DNA from 3 places in the Paenibacillus sp. JNU01 genome. Region 2 is predicted to be linked to each of the others. Evidence: predicted binding sites of a transcription regulator. Region 2 holds the regulator's gene; each other region holds the start of a gene.
The links. Region 2 encodes LexA, which represses DNA repair genes until DNA is damaged. Its sites were predicted from a motif close to CGAACATATGTTCG; they were not measured.
Positions count from the first base shown of each region.

Region 1 (4,273 bases), 780 kb from region 2:
GCAGTGTTTTATCCGGTCCAAAATCAAGCTCCAGCCCAATCGGTTCAAAACTTCCACGTCTGGACTGTTCACCCAGAATAACGGAAGCCCGGCTAACAATGTCCTTCAATTTGCGGAAAATATAACCGTATCGCTTGGTGCTTAACAAAATCTCCCCTTGCAGCTGTGGAGCAATCTGCTCCACCGTTTGCTCGGCTTCCTGACGGCATTGGTCTGGAGTCAAACTGCCCCAACTACGATTTTCTTCGCGCAACCGCATAGCCAGCTGGCTTAGTGCAGCATGAAACAGCTGTCCGATATCAGGAGCCTGAAGGCGGTACAATTGCCGTTCTTTGAGACGCAGCCCATGCGAGGCAAAATGGGAGAACGGACAAGCTACGAACCGCTCCATTCGTGAAACACTCGTCCTCACCTCTGTGCCATACAGTCTGCGACTGGTGGCTGTACGTAGTGGCAATGCCCGATTACGATAAAAGATTGATCCCATCAACCGTTCCAGCTGAGGTCTGCTTGTCTCCTGAGATACATGCCAATTGTAGACCGCCCACCACATTTCAGGGATGTCTTCTCCGCGACGCCATTTACGCAATTGTCCAATGAGCGCAGACAGACTCTGACCCGGATGGGTGACATACGACCAATGGGATTCTTCCGAGTTCACAACCGGTGGTTGGGCAAGCAATGGCTGTTCTTGTAGACCAAACATTTTCCGTACATGGCGGACAATTTCGGAAGGAAGCAGTGCTTTTCCCTCATCATCAGCAACCGGGTAACTCAACCACAATTGGTTGCTTGCCGCTGTAAGTGCCGTATAGATCAGAAAACGTTCATCCAACATTTGCCTCGTTGCACCTGGTCCAAGCGCTACACCTCTTTCCGTCAATAACGCTCTCTCCAGTTCCGTTAATACGCCATCATCCTGAGGTACAGCTGGCAATTCACCATCAACTGCACCAAGGATAAATACGTATTTGATATCCTGAAGACGTGTACGGTCCATGGAACCAACCAATACCTGATCAAGTGCGGGTGGTACCAGACCCAGCTTCAGTTCCGTTAATCCGGTCTCAATCATCCCGGCAAACAGAGTGATATCCAACCGTTCATTGCCCATCATATCTACCATCTGATCCAATAGATCCAGCACAGCTCCCCATATCTGCCGATGTTCTCTCGACCGTTCTGGGTCACCTTGAGTCTTAGCTTCAGCAGACATCTGTTCCAGCTTCCATGGAATCTCGGCCTCTTCCAGCAGTCTGTATAGTGCCTCGCATTGAGCTTTGGCTGTCTTTGCTTTTTTCATCCGTTTCTCAAAAGCACCCAAGGCATCTGTAATGACCGCTCGACAACGCTCCATTAAAGAAAGCATTTGGTCCCGTCCACGACTACGGCCATCCTGACCATTGTCTTCCAGCGACAGGCTGGGTACATACTTCCACGGCTTGCCGTCAGTCCAGCGATACCCATGAATACCACAAGCCAGCACATAATTCTCAAGCTGGTCCATATCTTCACGAGTGATGGAACCATCACGCGGAAGCAGCAGATCCGTTTTGACACAGCGAAATACATCCTCGTAACGCCAGTGGCGCCGAACAATATCCAGTGCGGAACGGATAAATTCGGATAATGGGTGATGAAGTTCATTTCTTCTGCGGTCCAGAAAGACAGGTACACCATAGTCCCTGAATAGCGGTTCAGCTATATCAGCGTAGGTATCCAACTGACGAACAAGTACTGCCATATCCCGATAACGCGCACCTTCGTTTTGCGCCAGACGCCGCATCTCACGGAGTGCTCCCTCCATCTCAGCTCGTCGGTTCTCCGCTGCAACTAGGCGAATTCCTGAATCAGTACCATCACCTTTCCAACGAATTCGGCGGTCAAAACCAGCCTCCAGATGAGCAAGTCCCGGACGATCCTTGTATCTAGGTGGAATCTCCGAATCTAGCACGGTGATATCGCTCGGTACACCCAGTTCTTCAGCCATCCCTTTCAAACGCGCATAGGCACTTGCCGTTGGATAGAACAGTTCCAGTTCTCCAGGCAGTGCGCCGTGATCATATGGACGATCCAATGTCAGTGCAATCGTCACGGAAGAGCACTGCAACATCAGGCGACCGATCACACTCATCTCCTGTGGCGTGAATCCCTGAAAACCATCAATCCAGATCTGAGCATCCTGCAGCAATGTACTTTCAGACAGGCGCTCTGTCAGTTCGGTCAACGTATCTTCATCATCAATATATAAATTGGTCAGTTCCTGTTCATAGTCACGATAGATCAGATTCAAGTCATGCAACTTGTCCTCCAGAATTGGCGAAGAGGATGAGGTATACCCTCCAGACAACCCTTCTTCCAGCAAAGATGGATCAACTTCATAACGTTTAAACTCACTATATAAGTCATTTAATTCGCCTATAAAACCCAGCTGGCTGCCGGATGCACCAAACAGCTTCAATTCTTCCTTACGACGCTGGATGACCTTATAGAGCAGCATCTTTTTGCCTTCGGCTCCGATTGGAATACGAGCAGAACCGCCTGCTTCCTGCATTATGCGGTAAGCTAATCGGCGAAAGCCGAGCACTTCTGCACGCATGGTACCTTTAATTGCTCCAGAAGACACCAATGCCTGCTCTGTTCGAAAGGAACTCTGTTCGGGAACGAGTAAAATCAAAGGTTTACCTTGCGGCTCCTTTTGAAGTAAGGATGTAATTTCCCGGGTAATCAGCGAGCTTTTGCCGCTGCCTGCCCGGCCAATAACAAAACGAACGGACATGTCTAATCCTCCAAACCACACGTACAAGATTTTAATTCCCAGTATAACATATCTGACTTGGTTCGGAACATACGTTTGCCACTATTCGGTAAAACCGGAGATTCTCTCCGTTAACACGGCAAAACAGCAAAAAGCCCGCAGCTGTTCACACTGTGGACTCTAACCGAAAGTATCATTCATTTAAACTTCACTTTATCTCACGAAAGGATTAAAAAAAGTAAAAAGAGACTCCTCTAATTCTTTTTGCTGCGCACCTCAAAAATAGCAAATTTGAGGTAATGTCCTTCATCCACGCCCAAAATTTGCGGGTGGTCCTTACCGGCTGCCTTCCAGTCGATCAGACGAAGCACTTTGCCAGCATCTTCCGCTGCATCAGCAATCGTATCCAGGAAGAGGTCTGGACGCATGTGGTATGAACAGCTGGCGGTTACCAAATATCCGCCCTCATTGACCAGTTTCATTCCTTGCAGGTTGATATCCTTATATCCACGGCATGCGCCTTTGACTGCTGATTTCGTCTTGGCAAACGCTGGGGGATCGAGGATCACTACATCAAACGTTTTACCGCCAGCTGCAAGCGCTTTGGAAGTATCTACTTTTTGTTCGCCAGCACGCGCACGTGCAGTACGTTCATCCAGTCCTTTCACTTGTTCACGCAAGTACTGGAATGCATCGGCAACTACGAATTCGACACGGTCGGTGAAACCATTCAGTTCGACATTCGTTCGTGCACTTTCAATGGCATGCTCCGATATATCAAGACAAGTCACTTTCTTGGCTCCATATTTGCAAGCATTTAACGTGAAGCTGCCCGTGTGTGAGAAGCACTCCAGTACGGTGGCACCATCCCAATAAGGGAATGTAACTACCTTACCGCTTTTATTCACAGGCAAGAGCTGCTCTGTGCCGTCCTGCTCAGTCGTTTGGAGTGTGATTCCACTCTTATAGCCCCAACCCTTCATAAGCGGTTCGATCGCTGCACGATTCTCACGTTGGTCGAAGAAGTAACCTGTCTTCTGTCCTTCCACGATATCGACTTTAATGAGTAGTCCATTCTCGGTAACGGTGACATGTCTTGGGCATTCTCCATACAGTGGACCTTTGGTCTGCTCCAAACCTTCCAGTTCACGAATTGAGACGTCACTGCGCTCATATATGCCTTCAGGCTGCATCACTTCAATGAGTGCTTGAACGATGGCTTCACGGCAACGATCCATGCCAAGTGTAAGCAACTGTACAACGAGGATGCTACCGAATCGGTCAACGATCAATCCGGGCAGAAAATCAGCTTCCCCATAAACGAGACGGTACGCTTCTCCATCCTGGATAAAACGTTCCCGATGACGCAAGCAATCGCGAAAACGCGCTACAAAGAATGCCGTATCCATCTGTTCGGACTTCAGGGGTTGATAAGCTACAACCCTTACCGTGATCTGAGATGCGGGATTGTAATAACCTGTCGCCAGATAGCGACCTTGATGATTCAATACATTG
Region 1 covers NZ_CP169723.1:1,971,844-1,976,116, forward strand. The annotation lists gene addB (helicase-exonuclease AddAB subunit AddB) at 1-2,779, opposite strand, end outside; gene NLBNIHML_RS08540 (class I SAM-dependent rRNA methyltransferase) at 3,013-4,273, opposite strand, start outside.
Region 1: addB (helicase-exonuclease AddAB subunit AddB) is a predicted target of LexA. The motif match lies at 2,844-2,857, and genes of this name have one in related genera.

Region 2 (4,273 bases):
AATAACTTGGTGAACACCCATCTTTTCCCGCGACTTTTATGTTCGATAACAACTGTGCCTGGTTCAATTCTGAATTTGACAATATCTTCAACCCCGATTGAACGTTCACGATTACCCTTTGTTGTTATAATCCGATTACTGCTGATCTTGATGTATGGACGACGAAGCATGAAGATGACTGCCAAAAATACGTAAAGCAGCATCGTCACCCAGTCCCAGGTTGTCATCGGAGCTTGCACAAGGAACGTGCTCATAAACAGATACAAAAAGGCGAGACCGATCAAAAATATAGGGAACAAAAGGCTACGTCCCTTAAAGACTTCTTCACCTGGTGTACCTGTGATTGGCTGACCACTTTTTTTGCGTTGCTGATTTAACTGCTTGGAATTTTTCTTAACCGTTCTCTCGAACGAACGCGACATGAGAATCCCCCTTATGTGTCTTTGTATCGGCTTACATAACTGTAAACCAACATTTCCCCCTATAAATTGCATACTCAGAATAACAGGAAGAAACCTAAATATCATAATGATATCATTAGGTTTCGTTAGTGTTTGAGTTTGCCTTGGTGGCCTTTGTCATTCTCATCATCAACAATCTCAATGGTATCCAGTTGTTGTCTGAAATTGCTGCGAATATTACTCAAATAAATCTCTCTTAGCTCGGCACGTTCAGCAAGTTCTTCCTCCGACAATCCAGTGGACTTTTGCTTACGAGCCAATTCGTTAATACGTGCTACCAGACTATCTATATCCAAGCTTGTCCCCTCCAAAAATACAAAGTCATATTAACTTTGCCATGATAAAGGCTGCTTGTCAAGCTGACACGCGTTAACTCTCATTGATGTGCATTTATTCTGCGAATTGCGGTAGAGTTAGTACTTGTCCCACTTGGATCGAAGTCGCTTGAAGTTGATTCACTTTCTTAATTGCTTCTATATATATACGTGTATCCATATTAGTCGGTTTATGTTCCAAAGAAATACTCCATAATGTTTCCCCTTGTGAAACGGCTATCTTTCCTCCAGGCAGAACATCATTCTCATTGCCAGCAAATACCGTTAATACAGTGCTACATCCAATAAATATAATCAAAGAAGTGATGGCTACCTTTAATATCCATGAAGAAATCTTGAAACGCGCTAAAACCTTCTTGTAGTTCCCTATGTTAGACTTCACCAGTTCCGAATTCATCGGTTCATAAATACTTTGATAAGTTGAATATCTCATTAAATACCCGCCTCCAAACGTTTGTTCCTATCTGTTGAAATCAATATAACACGAACACTTGTTTTGTTCAATAGATTTTTAGAACAATTGTTCGCTTGTTTTTTGAAGGAGAAATATCTTAATTCAAACCCTTCTGCGAAGCATTTGCAGTATTCTGCTCTGACTTTTGGATAAATTCGGTTCTATAAGTTAAAAAACACTGATTATATGCCATTTTATTTAGAACTTATGTTTGTACGAACGGAGGTTCTATGTTATAATTTTCCCAAACGTTACTAAAATGGGGTTGATACGGTATGTCGAAGATATCCAGCAGGCAGCAGGCAATTCTGGAATTTATACGAAATGAAGTCCGGTTGAAGGGGTATCCTCCTTCCGTACGGGAAATTGGTGAAGCTGTTGGACTGGCTTCCAGCTCAACAGTACATGGACATTTGGATCGCCTGGAGAAAAAAGGTTTGATCCGACGCGACCCTACCAAGCCAAGAGCCATTGAGCTTTTGAGCCAGGAAGAATCTGAGCATTCTCATCAATTTGCTCATAGCGTTGCACGTATTCCTGTCGTTGGTAAGGTTACAGCCGGGGTTCCAATTACTGCAACCGAGAACATTGAAGACTACTTCCCTCTTCCTACACATTATGTAGGTGAACAGAAAGTGTTTATGCTTTCGGTAGTCGGAGATAGTATGGTGGAAGCAGGAATCGTTAACGGAGATTACGTTATTGTCCGTCAACAGCAAACTGCTGATAACGGTGATATCGTAGTGGCAATGACTGAAGACGATGAAGCTACAGTGAAAACGTTCTATAAAGAGAAAGATCATATTCGCCTTCAACCGGAGAATGCGACTTTCGAGCCTTTACGTTTGAAACACGTTAGTATTCTGGGTAAAGTCATTGGCCTTTTCCGAGATATTCATTAATATCTAACCTGAGTAACAAAACTAGATGCAATACACTGAAATACAAAAAGAGGTTGCCCTGATGAACAGGACAACCTCTTTTTATGTTTATATTGTTTTATCGGATAATTATTCGCTGCGTTTCAGAACACTCTTGTGATGCGAGAACACATCAAAGCTCTGTTGTCCGTGATATGAGCCCATACCACTCTCTCCTACACCACCAAACGGAAGATAATGCGAAGTCATATGAGAAAGCGTGTCATTAATACATCCCCCACCGAAGGAAACTTGATTCAGCACCTGATCCTGTAGTTGCTCATCCTGTGTGAAGAGATATAGTGCCAATGGTTTTGGCCGGCGAACAATCTCATCCAGCACGGGATTCAGGTCGCTGTACGTAAATACGGGAAGAATCGGACCAAAGATCTCTTCTTGCATGACAGGTGAATCCCAGTTCACATCTCCAAGTACAGTCGGCTCAATCAGCAACTGCTCACGCACAGACCGTCCACCTATCAGCGTTTTGCCATCTGTAAGAAATTTCGACAACCGATCAAAGTTACGCGCGTTGACAATATGTGGGAAATCAGCATTCTGTAACACATCATCCCCAAATTTATCTTTGACCTCTGCGCCAATCAGATTAATTAATTCGTCATGAACTTGTTCATGCACAAGCAAGTAATCCGGAGCAACACATGTTTGCCCTGCATTCAGGAACTTACCACGAACAATACGCTGAGCCACCAGCTTCAGATCTGCGTCACTATGGACAATAGCAGGACTCTTACCACCTAATTCAAGAGTTACAGGAGTCAGGTGCTCCGCAGCTGCCTTCATAACAATGCGACCAACACCCGTACTACCTGTGAAGAAAATATAATCAAACTTCTCTTTCAACAATGCTGTGCTGGCTTCGACTTCCCCTTCCATAACGGCAATATACTCCTGAGGGAAGATCTCCTGAATAAGATCATACGTCAGACGAGATACGGCTGGTGTTAATTCAGAAGGTTTGATAACTGCACAGTTACCGGCTGCAATTGCTCCAATCAGTGGACCAAACGCCAGTTGGAAAGGATAGTTCCAAGGTGCAATAATAAGAGCCACTCCGTATGGTTCAGGGTAAATGGTGCTCACCCCATCCGGCATAGCCGAATTAGTTGGGACTTGTTTTGGCGCAGCCCATTCCTCCAGATGTTCTAATGCAAAATCCAATTCACCCAGAACAATGCGAATCTCGGAACCGTAAGCTTCCGCCTCGGATTTGTTCAGATCCACCCGAAGTGCATCTTGTATCCGTTGCTGATACTTTTCGATTCCTTTTCTAAGCTGTTGAAGTGCATTAATCCGATACTCGATATTTTTAGTTTGTCCTGTATAAAAAAATGTACGTTGTTCTGTCACCAATTGTTTTGCCTGATCCATATTAACATCTCCAATTAATTATTTAAAATTAAATTGCTCAAAATTCAATTAAAGTATACCTCTTCTATATGAAACTATCAACATAATATTGAAACATTAATTTGAAAATTTCTGAAATTTGGTAGGCGTTTCAAGATATGAGAAAGCTACCCTTTTTTTTATGTAAGTGTTCGACTATAGCGAATTATTGGGTATTATTAGAATTCATCTTTATTTCTCCAGAAGATTATATGTACTGAGATCTAAAGAGATGGATGTAGCCTTGTAAATCTTACGCAATGTCAACATAGAGATCATATGTCCTAATTGCCGATAACTCTGCGGACGTGGAGAAGTAATTTCTCTAATTCAATGACTTGTGGTTTTGTGTTGGTTTTGTTTGCATAGTAAACAAAGAAGCCGGCCTATTTTTGAATCTTTTACTCGAATGTATCACGAAATTTTCTCTTTTCCATGTTCTTAATGGATAGTGTGCGCTACGCTTCTACTACTCCTCTATAATCAAATACTAGATAGGTACCCGAACCTACATAAGACTACCGGGAGGAAATCATTTTTCATATCTTAATGTCTTATATGTATATTTATCTTATTATCACCCAAATCTATTAGTTCGATAAAAGGCATGCTTAATAAATCATTTCTATCAATTAGTCAAAATTAGCATTTCAAAAGAATATCCATAAATCCAACATTTTACAACTATATTAT
Region 2 covers NZ_CP169723.1:1,194,820-1,199,092, forward strand. The annotation lists gene NLBNIHML_RS04920 (hypothetical protein) at 1-422, opposite strand, end outside; gene NLBNIHML_RS04925 (DUF896 domain-containing protein) at 548-757, opposite strand; gene NLBNIHML_RS04930 (LysM peptidoglycan-binding domain-containing protein) at 852-1,229, opposite strand; gene lexA (transcriptional repressor LexA) at 1,526-2,152, shown strand; gene NLBNIHML_RS04940 (aldehyde dehydrogenase) at 2,261-3,562, opposite strand.

Region 3 (4,273 bases), 440 kb from region 2:
ATCGGCTCCAGGTAACAACGACATTGATGACACAGAGGAAATGGGGGAATGATCGGATGATCATTAGAGAAGCCCGTATTGCAGACTATCCACAATTGAGACATATTTATTTGGATTCCCGGCGGGAGAGCTTTCACTGGGCCAATGCCGATGAGATGAGTCTAGAAGATTTTGACCGGGATACATCGGAAGAACAGATTCTTTTGGCAGAGGACAACGATCAAGTACTTGGATTTGCGTCACTATATGTACCTGACCGCTTTATTCATAATTTGTTTGTGCACCCAAGTGCTGCCGGCAAAGGGGTGGGAAAGCAGTTACTTCAGCAATCCGTGGTCGAACTGGGAACGCCTGTCACATTAAAATGTGTCTCGGATAATCATAAAGCACTCACATTTTATAAAAAGCAAGGCTGGAAAGCTATTGTAGAAGAAGGTGAACCTGGATCAAGATATTGGGTTCTTCAATATAAGGAATGAGGGAAAAGAAGACATGAATATCAGAAAAATAAATGAAAATGGAGTATCTATTGCTTACGTTACGAGTGATGAAGAATTAATTACCGATGTTCAATCCGCTATCGATCTTATGGCTACGGTTCGATATGAAGCCGATTGTCACCGTATTATAGTTAACAAATCTGCTGTCAGTGAAGTGTTTTTTGATCTGAAAACACGGCTGGCAGGTGAAGTGTTGCAAAAGTTCATCAATTACCAGACCAAAATTGCGATCATTGGTGATTTTTCCGGTTATACTAGCAAAAGTCTTCGAGATTTTATCTATGAAAGCAACATGGGGAACGATATATTCTTCGTAACAGAGGAAGAACTGGCTATTGAAAAGCTAAGCAAGAAACAGTGATTTAAATTAACTAGGGCGTGTCTGAAAACTCCGAAGGGAGCAGATTTTGCCGAATTTTCGTTCCAAGCAAGAAAGTTTTCTGCAGGCGTGCCGGGGCACGTCAAGGGAAAGTGACGCAGCAGGGGGCGAAAAGGCGGTGAAAGATGCACTTCAGCGAGTTTTGAGACACGCCCTAAAGAGAGATGGAGAGATTGAGATGGATATTGTGTCATATCGGGAGCAAGATCAGGAACGACTGGTTCAGATTTGGGAGAGAGCTGTTCGAGCAACACATTCATTTTTGGAGGAACAACACATTCAATTCTATCGGGATGTGGTAAGCAAAGTATTACAGGAACGGCAAGTCGAGGTGTGGGAAACTCTAGATAAAGAACATCAGCCTGTCGGTTTTATCGGGTTGCAAGATAACTTTATTGAGATGTTATTCGTCGATCCAAGTCAGCATGGACAGGGAGTTGGTCGTCTGCTGATCGAACATACTGTCAAGATCAAAGGACGCCACCTGAAGGTGGATGTCAACGAACAGAATCCTGGAGCTGCACAATTCTATAGCAAAATGGGGTTTGTACAGATCGGACGCTCCGAATTCGATGGTTCTGGTAATCCGTTCCCGCTATTGCATCTGGAAATTTCATAAAGGATAAGAATGTTCTCGTTGAAGTCGCTAATTTAGCGGCTTTTTTTGCGAGCGTAACCTAGTATGATCTGAATCCTTCACTTGGTCCTATGCCAAATATAAATATTTACCTCTTGCATAAGGAACACATGTTCGGTTTATAATATATACAAACATACGTTCTTAAATGTACAGGAGTGATTTCAGTGTGGACTAAGCAGCGAACCATCATGCTCATTGATATGCAGAGTTTTTATGCTTCAGTCGAAAAGGCAAAAATGCCCCAATACAAAAATAGACCTCTCGCCGTTGCAGGCGATCCAGCAAGACGTTCTGGCATTATTCTTGCCGCTTGTCCATTAGCCAAAGCTAAGGGGGTATCTACCGCAGAACCACTCTGGCAGTCTCTTCAGAAGTGCCCTGAACTGATCATTGTCAGACCTCACATGCAAGAATACATTGAAGTTTCCACCCAAATTATGTCCATTATTGAGGAATTCACCGATCTGGTTGAGCCATACAGTATAGACGAATTATTCGCTGATTTTACAGGGTCTATGCATTTATTTGGTAATGATCCAATCGATTTGGCCAAACAAATTCAAGACAAAATCTATAACGAAACAGGGGTTTACGCCAGAGCGGGCATTGGTGAAAACAAAATTATCAGTAAATTGTGCTGCGATATGATTGCTAAAAAAGCGGAAGGTGGCATTTTTCACTTAAAGAAAGAGGAGTTACATCTTCACATTGGAGATAAGCCCATCCGCGATATGTGGGGGATTGGCTCAAGAATGGAAAAACATCTCTGGAAGATGGGTATCCGAACCATTAAAGACCTGGCGAATACGCCTCTTTCCAAATTAAGAAGCAAATGGGGTGTTAATGGAGAAGTCATCTGGAGGGTTGCCAATGGACTCGACAATTCGCCGGTAACGGTCAACACACACAATACACAAAAGGATATCGGAAACGGAATGACCCTGCCCAGAGATTTCACAGAAGCATGGGAGATTGAAGTGGTTATTCTCGATATCTGTACAGAAGTGTGCAGAAGAGCCCGTAAAAAGGGGCTGATGGGTAGTGTCATATCTGTGAGTGTATCGGGAGCAGATTTTGATCACCCAACGGGTTTTCACAGGCAGGTTAAACTGTCTGATCCTACAAACATAACCGTTGATGTGTGCAAAATAGCCAAACGCATATTCCATCAACATTGGGATGGGCAACCTGTGCGCCGTGTAGGCGTATCCCTATCTCAATTATCCAATGCGGATACATATCAACTATCTTTCTTCGATGATCAAGAGCAGAAACGAGCCATTGATCAGGTGATGGACAACATCAAGGATCGATATGGCGACATTGCCATTCTTCGAGCGAGCTCCATTACGGCTGCGGGCCAAGCGATCGATCGAGCATCTAAAATTGGGGGGCATTACAAATGAGCAAAAAACTGGAGGCCAATGGATTATGGGAATCGAGCCGCATGATGCTTCCACAACATAAAGAACGAATTATACAGCATCGTACTCAAATTCATGTTCAAGCGAAACCTCTGATTCATGAAGATGAGTGGGAGATTATTGCTCAACATATAGATATGTCCCTCAACTATACGTTGCAAGCCACCTTTGAAGTATTTCATGAGTCAGGCAATCGGTATATACACGGGATCGTCACTTCAGTCAGTGCCTTTGGAAAAAAAATAAAAATTGAAATGGATAATGGATTTGAATGGGTCGATTTTGATCAACTGGTCACTGTAAAGTTTGAAGAAGGAGGAGGTGTGTACGGTGAGACAAACTTCTGAGGAACTTGCACTCGTCAAGAGGCTGGTTGAGCTTCCGTATCTTTTAGGTGCTCTGGAGGTAGATAAGCATAAAATATACGCTTCAAACTTTAAGATGAAATCGGTGTATATTGATTACCTGGACGGTACTCAAAAGAAAATTGCTTTAGAGATGTACAAGTCAAAACAAAGTTTAAAGGAACATCATATAAAAATCATTGAAGAGGAGAGATCCGAGCTGAGTTTAACAGTAAATTATTCGGTAAGAGGTTACCTTCACAAAATGACTCTATTATGGAGCAAAGTGAAAGTGGATGTGACCTTAATGCTTACTGAACATATGAGCGTTGATATTACTGATATGCCAAGATAAACATAGAGTTAGAGCAGAATACGGTATATAACGGCATAGGGTGGATATAATACAGCTATAACCATTGTTTTCTTCTCCCGATTTTGGGTAAACCGACCTTTGAAATTGAAGGGTCGGTATTTTTTGTCTTAAATTTTGTGATTGGCATATTAACCATATAAAATGAGAGAACTCACGATTCAGTTACATACAGATAGACATATTTATCCATATTGTTCCGACCCGAAACAAGAATTTATCCTTCAGAGGAATGGTCTGGATAGCACGGCATGGTTCCGTTATCTTGACAGCCAGGAGTATTATAATACAACGTTGAATAAGAGTAGTACATTGGTGACTCACCGTTGAACAACGGAGGATTTTAATGGGTGGAGGGGAGGAAAGTTATGGACTACAATTCACGGAAGGTAGCAGTGTTTGAGACAGAAGGGTTCCGTAACTGTACTGTAGCGGCAGGTCGCCGTCATACCGTCGCTCTTAAATCTGACGGAACAGTCATAGCCGTGGGTGATAATAAATACGGTCAATGTGATGTAAGCGATTGGTCCCATATCGTCGCCGTTGATGCCGGTAATGTTCATATGGCTACGAACACCGGTAATGCTCATACCGTTGGTCTTAAATCTGATGG
Region 3 covers NZ_CP169723.1:753,504-757,776, forward strand. The annotation lists gene NLBNIHML_RS03030 (TetR/AcrR family transcriptional regulator) at 1-15, shown strand, start outside; gene NLBNIHML_RS03035 (GNAT family N-acetyltransferase) at 57-479, shown strand; gene NLBNIHML_RS03040 (DUF4180 domain-containing protein) at 493-861, shown strand; gene NLBNIHML_RS03045 (acetyltransferase) at 1,052-1,498, shown strand; gene NLBNIHML_RS03050 (DNA polymerase IV) at 1,708-2,925, shown strand; gene NLBNIHML_RS03055 (YolD-like family protein) at 2,922-3,290, shown strand; gene NLBNIHML_RS03060 (YhjD family protein) at 3,274-3,642, shown strand; gene NLBNIHML_RS03065 (RCC1 domain-containing protein) at 4,029-4,273, shown strand, end outside.
Region 3: NLBNIHML_RS03050 (DNA polymerase IV) is a predicted target of LexA. The motif match lies at 1,648-1,661, and genes of this name have one in related genera.